2 regions of the Methylobacterium sp. FW102-HT35C08 genome follow, and region 1 is predicted to be linked to the other one. Evidence: riboswitches for the same ligand, from Rfam matches in the RefSeq annotation. Region 1 holds a riboswitch; the other holds the start of a gene.

The links. Region 1 has a riboswitch for cobalamin ahead of AC3WSN_RS29785 (CbtB domain-containing protein). Riboswitches for the same ligand answer to the same signal wherever they lie in the genome.
Positions count from the first base shown of each region.
Region 2: linked by a shared signal. The riboswitch ahead of AC3WSN_RS11875 (TonB-dependent receptor) and the one ahead of AC3WSN_RS29785 (CbtB domain-containing protein) in region 1 are both predicted to bind cobalamin.

Region 1 covers NZ_JBYTCL010000002.1:6,217,308-6,220,699, reverse strand. Annotated here, with positions in the region: gene AC3WSN_RS29790 (S10 family peptidase) at 1-1,264, shown strand, start outside; cobalamin riboswitch at 1,340-1,534, shown strand; gene AC3WSN_RS29785 (CbtB domain-containing protein) at 1,569-1,751, shown strand; gene AC3WSN_RS29780 (CbtA family protein) at 1,768-2,505, shown strand; gene AC3WSN_RS29775 (DUF1636 family protein) at 2,498-2,899, shown strand; gene cobW (cobalamin biosynthesis protein CobW) at 2,896-3,392, shown strand, end outside.
Region 2 covers NZ_JBYTCL010000002.1:2,495,261-2,498,652, forward strand. Annotated here, with positions in the region: gene AC3WSN_RS11870 (PepSY domain-containing protein) at 1-61, opposite strand, end outside; gene AC3WSN_RS11875 (TonB-dependent receptor) at 55-2,241, opposite strand; cobalamin riboswitch at 2,519-2,714, opposite strand; gene AC3WSN_RS11880 (HigA family addiction module antitoxin) at 3,096-3,392, shown strand, end outside.

The DNA of each region.
Region 1 (3,392 bases):
CGCGGTGAATGGCGGGCCCGGCGCGGCTTCCGCCTATCTCAACATCGGGGCGATCGGACCCTGGCGACTGCCCACGGGCGGCGACAGCATCAGCCCCTCGCAACCGGTCGCGCTCACGCCCAATGACGGGACGTGGCTCGGCTTCACCGATCTGGTCTTCATCGACCCGGTCGGGACCGGCTACAGCCGCGCTGCGGACGGCAACGGCAAGGCCTATTGGAACATCGATTCCGACGCCTCGACCCTAGCCGCGGTCATCGCGCGCTACCTGCGCGTCAACGACCGGATGGCCAGCCCGAAATTCTACGTCGGCGAGAGCTACGGCGGTTTCCGCGGGCCGCTCATCACCGAGAAGCTTCAAGACGATATCGGGGTCGGCCTGTCCGGGATGGTGCTGCTCTCGCCGGTTCTGGACTTTGCGTGGCTGGAAACGCCGCGTGCCAACCCCTGGGGCTACGTCCTGAAGCTGCCCTCCCTGGCGGCCGGCGCCCTGGAGCGGTCCGGCACAATCCCGACCCCGGCGCTCCTGAAGGACGCCGAATCGTACGCCTCGGGCGCCTATCTGGCGGACCTGCTCAAGGGGCCGAGCGACGCGACCGCCGTGGCACGCATGACCGAGCGGGTCGCACCCCTGGTCGGGCTCGATGCCGCCCTGGTGCGGGCGCAGGCCGCGCGCCTGTCGACCCGCAGCGTCCAGCGCGAGATCGACCGCGCCGAGGGTCGCGTGACCAGCGCTTACGATACCGGCATCACCGGCTGGGATCCCAATCCGGACGCGGCCCAATCGAGCTTCGACGACCCGCAGCTGACCGCGCTGCAGGCGCCGCTGACCAGCGCAATGCTCGACCTTTACGCGCGCACTCTGAAATGGCCCGTGCCCAATATGCGCTACGAACTCCTGAACAATGCGGTGAACCGCGGCTGGAGCTGGGGGTCGGGCCGGCAGGCGCCCGAGGTGCTGTCGAACCTCAAGAGCACCCTGGCGCTCGACGGCCGTCTGCGGGTGCTGGTGGCGCACGGCTTCACGGATCTCGTGACGCCCTACTACGCCTCGAAGCTCCTGCTCGCGCAGGTCCCGGCCTACGGTGCCGGCCGCGTCAGCCTCGCGGTCTATCCCGGCGGCCACATGTTCTACACGCGGCCGGATTCCCGCGCCGCGTTCAAGGCGGATGTGGAGCGGCTCTACGCGGATGCCATGAAGGCGCGCGACTCCGGACCGGCACCGGCGGGAGCGCCCGCGGAGCGCCTCAAGGATACGCCCTGAGCGACGAGAGGCGCGCGCTCTGGATAATCCGGATCTTACCGCTCGCCACTCCGTTGTGCGCAAGCCGCCATGCGTCTACAACGGCTCCGTGACGGTGCCCCGGCAACGGGGTGAAAAGGGAATGCGGTGAGGGGCGCGAGCCTCGACTCCGCGGCTGCCCCCGCAACTGTGAGCGGCGAGCGCCTGCCAGAGCGCCACCGGAGCGATCCGGGAAGGCGGCAGGCGCGCAGAGCTGCGAGCCAGGAGACCTGCCGTCACGCCAGGATCCCGGAATGCCGCCGGTGGGGCGGCTGGAGACATGTTGATGACCACCTCGACCCTCGCCCCCGTCGCCACCGGCACCCGCTCGTCCGAGCGTTCGGTCGCCGTCGCGCTCGCGGCCTTCCTGGGCCTTGGCCTCCTGTTCATGGCGGGCTTCTCGCCGGCGATCGCGCTCCACAACGCGGCGCACGACTTCCGGCACACCCAGAACTTCCCCTGCCACTGACGCCTGCGTCGCAGGGATGATCATCCGGCTTCTGTCGGCGGCGCTCGCCGCCGGCTTCCTCGCGGCTGCCGTCGTGACGGGGCTCGAGCTCACGCTGACCTCGCCGCTGATCGTGGCGGCCGAGCGCTACGAGCGCAAGGAACCGACGCATCAGGCGGCGATCGGCCTGCCGATCGTGCTGGCGCATGGCGGGCACGACCATGCCGCGCCCGACGCCGCGCCGGAATGGCAGCCCGGCGAAGGCCTCGCGCGCATGGCGTTCACCGCGCTCGCGACCCTGGTCGGCGGCGTGGGCTACGCCCTGCTGCTCGGCGCCGTGGTGCTCGCCTGCGGGCGCGATCCGACGCCGCAGGTCGGCCTCGCCTTCGCGGTAGCGGGTTTCGCCAGCGTCGCCCTCGCCCCGGGTCTCGGCCTGCCGCCGGAACTGCCCGGCAGCGAGGCCGCGCCGCTCGCCGCACGGCAGCTCTGGTGGGTGATGACCGCCGCCGCCACAGGAATGGGCCTGTACCTGATCGGGATCCGGCGCTCGCTGATCGCGATCCTGGGCGGCCTCGTCCTGATCGTCGCGCCACACGCCGTCGGCGCGCCGCCGGCACCGGAGGGCGCGTCCGAGCTGCCCGCCGCGCTGGCCGCACAGTTCGCGGCCCGCTCGCTGGCGATCAGCTTCGTGTTCTGGATGCTGATCGGACTCGGCCTCGGCTGGGCGTGGCAGGCCTTCTCGCGCGAGACGGCAGCGGGGACCGCCCGTGTCTGAGACCGTCCTGTACGTCTGCACCACCTGCCGCCGCGAGGGTGACGACGCGGCCGGTCCCCGGGCCGGCGCGCGCCTGCTCGAGGCCCTGCGGGACCGCGCCGGCGATGCCCCGGATCTGCGGGTCGAGCCGGTCGAGTGCCTGTCGGTGTGCAAGCGCCCCTGCACGGTGGCGGTCGCCTCGGCCGACCGCTGGACCTACGTGTACGGCGACATGGATCCGGCGGCCTCCGCCGAGACCATCCTCGCCGGGCTCGCGGCCTACGCGGCGACGCCGGACGGCATCGTGCCCTGGCGCGAGCGCCCGGCCGAGTTCCGCAAGGGCGTGATCGCCCGCATCCCCCCTTTTCCGGAACCCCGCCCGCGCACCGCCGGCACCCTGGAGGCCGCGGAATGACCCTCGTGAACAAAATCCCCTGCACCATCGTCACGGGCTTCCTCGGCGCCGGGAAGACCACGCTGGTCCGCCACGTGGTGGAGAACGCCAAGGGTCGTCGCCTCGCCATCCTGGTGAACGAGTTCGGCGATGTCGGCTTCGACAAGTCGTTCCTGGCCGCCTGCGGCGTCGAGGGCTGCACTGAGGACTCCATCGTTGAGCTGCCGAACGGCTGCATCTGCTGCACCGTCGCGGACGATTTCGTGCCGGCGCTGGAGACGCTGCTGTCCCGCGCCGAGCCGCCGGAGCACATCCTGATCGAGACCTCGGGCCTCGCCCTGCCGAAGCCCCTGGTCCAGGCCTTCCAATGGCCGGCGATCCGCTCGCGGGTCACGGTCGATGGGGTCGTCGCGGTGGTCGATGGGCCGGCGGTCGCGGCCGGCGCCTTCGCGGAGGATCCGGAAGCCCTGGCCGCCCAGCGCGCGGCGGACCAGTCTGTCGATCACGACAATCC
Region 2 (3,392 bases), 3.7 Mb from region 1:
GATGGAACAGCAGCAGGAAGCGCCGGGCCGCCTTCCCGATCCGCCGCGACAGCCTCACCACGTCACCGTGTAGGCGACCTCGACCGAGCGCGGCCGCCCGAGCAGCCAGTTGGTGCCGGCCCCGTTCACGGCGTTGCCGCTGATCGCGTAGACCTTGTCGAACAGGTTGTAGACCCGCAGGGACAAGCGGGATTCCGCGGTGACCTGATGGTCGAGGACGAGGTTGACGAGGTTGTAGGCCGGCCGCCGCGCCGTGTTGCCGAAGTCGCTGTAGACTTGGCCCACATTCTGCAGCCCGATCCGGGCGGTCCAGTCGCGCGCAACGTCCCAGGTCAGCCAGAGGTTGGCCACGCGTTCGGGCACATCGATCGGCTGGTTGCCGGCATACGAGATTGTGGCACCGTTCACCGATTGATCGAACTTGTCATACTGCGCGTGCAGGAGCGCGAGGTTGCCGTCGAGCCGCCAGCCCGGGGCGAAATGCCAGCCCAGCGCCAGCTCGAACCCGTGCGACGATTGCTGGCCGACCTGCGTCGAGAGGGTCGGCTGCCCTGGCACGGCCGAGATCAAATTGTCCTTGACGATGCGGTAGCCGGCGACGGTCCATTCCAGCGCGCCGTCGAAGGCGAGCCCCTTGGCGCCGACCTCGACCTGCGTGCCGGTGGCGAGCTGGAACCCCGCGAGCGACTGCGACAGGGTGATCAGGCTGTTCACCGGGTCGGTGGCGAAGCTGTACTGGGCGTAGAGCGCGCTGTCCGGCGTCGGATTGTAGACGAGGCCGAACCGGTAGCCCAGCGCCCGGTAGGTCTTCTCGAACCGCGAGCCCGTCTGCAGATCCTCCCGGTGCAGCGTCGGCACGTCGAGGCGCACGCCCGTGAGGAACGACAGCTTCTCCGACAGGATTACCCGGTCCTCGGCGAAGACCGAGGCCTGGCTCGTCTGCGTGGCGTAGGCCGGACGCGCCCGGCCGTTCTGCGGGAAGAAGCCCGGATCGTAGCCGGTGAGCGGTACGCTGGTTGTCGGAGCGTCGAAATAGAAGTTGTTGGTGTGCCGGAAGTCGATGTGGTTCACGTCGGACCCGGCGACGAACTGGTTGGCGAAGCCGAAGAGGCTGCCCCGGAACGTCGCGTCGAGCCGGTCTCCGACCTGCTCCTGGCTGTGGTAGATCTCTAGATAGTCGCCCCGGTCCACCAGCCCAGTGCCGCGATTGTAGGAATACTGCTCGACGTCGAGCCAGTGGCGCCGGCTGGTGAGCCGGTAGGCGGTGTTGCGCACCGTGATGTCGGCCGAGGGCGACCACTCGGTCTTGAGCTGGGTCCAGTTGTCGGCCCAGGTGATCTTCGCGTCGCGGACGTTGTAGTTGTTGAACCGGATCAGGTCCGGGATCCGCCCCTCGACTAGCGGCGTGCCCCAATAGCGGGCTGGCTCCTGGTAGCCGAGGTCGTGGCTCAGCGTGAACGCCAGGTCCGGGCTCGGCTGGAACAGCAGGGCAGCCGAGACCGCGAGGTTGCGGAAATCGCCCTCGGGGCGGATCCAGCCGTCGGCGCGGTTGCCGCTGACGTTGAGGCGGTACGCGAAGGTGTCGCCGAACTCCGCTTGGCCAAGCGCGCCGCCGGAATCGAGGGCGAGGCGCGCGACGCCGTCGGTGCCCACCACCGCGCGCGCGGCGTTGATCGGCACGAAGACCGGCTTCTTGGGCACCACGTTGATGACGCCGCCGATGGCGCCGTCGCCGTAGAGCACCGAGGACGGCCCGCGCAGCACCTCGATCCGCTCGACGTTCCAGGTATCGAACGGGAAGGTTACGGTGTTGGCGCCCACGTAGAAGCGCGTGCCGTCGTAGAGCTGCTGGATCGAGTTCGGGCCGGCGAAGCCGCGGGACGTGAACGCGCCGTTGCCGTTGCCGGGGGCGGCGATCGTGGTGATGCCGGTGGCGTCCTGGGTCACGGCCTCGGCAATCGTGTCCTGGCCGCGCAGCCGCGCGGTCTCGCCCGACACGATGTCGAGGCTGGCCGGCGTCTCCAGGGGCGTCAGGCCGATCCGGCTCGCGGTCCGGTCACGGGTGCGCAGGTTGAGGCTGTTCGGGACGGCACGGTCCGAGCCGCCACCCTCCCCCTCAACCGAGAGCTGGTCGAGGGTGACGGTTTCCTGCGCGGCAGCGGTACTCGCGAAGAGCGCGAGGAGCACGCCGCAGAGCGGTGCGGGCCCGCCCGATCTCGTGCGATTGTTCGTAGGTGACATGGCAGAGGAGGTCCGTGCGCGGCGCGGGCCAGCCGGCTCGTCCTACAAGCAGTGTAATAACATTACAATTGCTCGGAATCATCGGAAGCTCGGTGGGCGCAGACGCGCAGGTGCGTGCGGCTACCCCAAAGGCGATCGATACGGTCAGGACGGGCATCGGGAGCGGTGTCGCGGGCGCGCTTGCTGTGGCACGTCACCGCGAACGAGGTCTCGCCGACCGCGCGGGTGCACGGGCGTCTCGACACCCGCCAGGACAACCCCGCCCAGCGCGTTTCGCGTGTGACCACGGCTGACGGCAGGTCTCCTGGCTCGCGGGTCGCCGCCCTCGCACCGTCTTCCCGGGTCAGTGACCCAGTGACGTGGTGGTGAAGGGCTCGCCGCTTACAGTTGCGGGGACAGCCGCGGCCTCGGGGCGAGCCCCTCACCGCGTTCCCTTTTGATCCCCGAAGGGAACCGTCGCCGATAAGCTTGGCCTTACGGTTCATCCGCGTCAAGCCGAACGCGGTGGCGGCGTGGGCCGAGGACCCTGTCGGTTCTCATGGGGGCAGATCAGACGGCGATGGCGGGCTTCGTGCCCACAGCGCGCGAGGGTGAAGAGGCGCATACTGATAGTAACTTTCTGTTTATAATGATATAGACTCTCAATAATAAGCAATACATCGAGTATTTTTTATATTAAACCAGAAATGAAGACGTTCGATCCCGTAGTATGCTCTTGGAACTTTTTACGTGCTGCTGCGTACTGAACGCGTGTCGTGCCGATGGAAGGATCGGGATTATCCGAACACAGGTCTTGGATTAGAGCGGGTCGGTAGCGCTTTCGAACGGGGACCAGTAAAGGAGGGCCGATAGAGATGAGCTATAGATTGGAAAATCCCGGCCACCCGGGTGGATATGTGCGGCGGAATATCGTCGAGCCGCGCAACTTGACCGTCATGGACGCAGCCGGATTGCTCGATGTGCCGCGTCAAACGCTGTTCGATTTCCTCAATGAGGAGGCCGCGCTGTCTCCGGAACTGGCTCTACGGATCGAGACGGTGTTCGGGGTCGAAATGGAGACCTTGATGGAGATGCAGGCCCAGTTCGACATCGCCGACGTGCGCAAGCGCTGTCAGAACCTCCGGAGCGAACTCGCCGCCAAGGCAAGATCC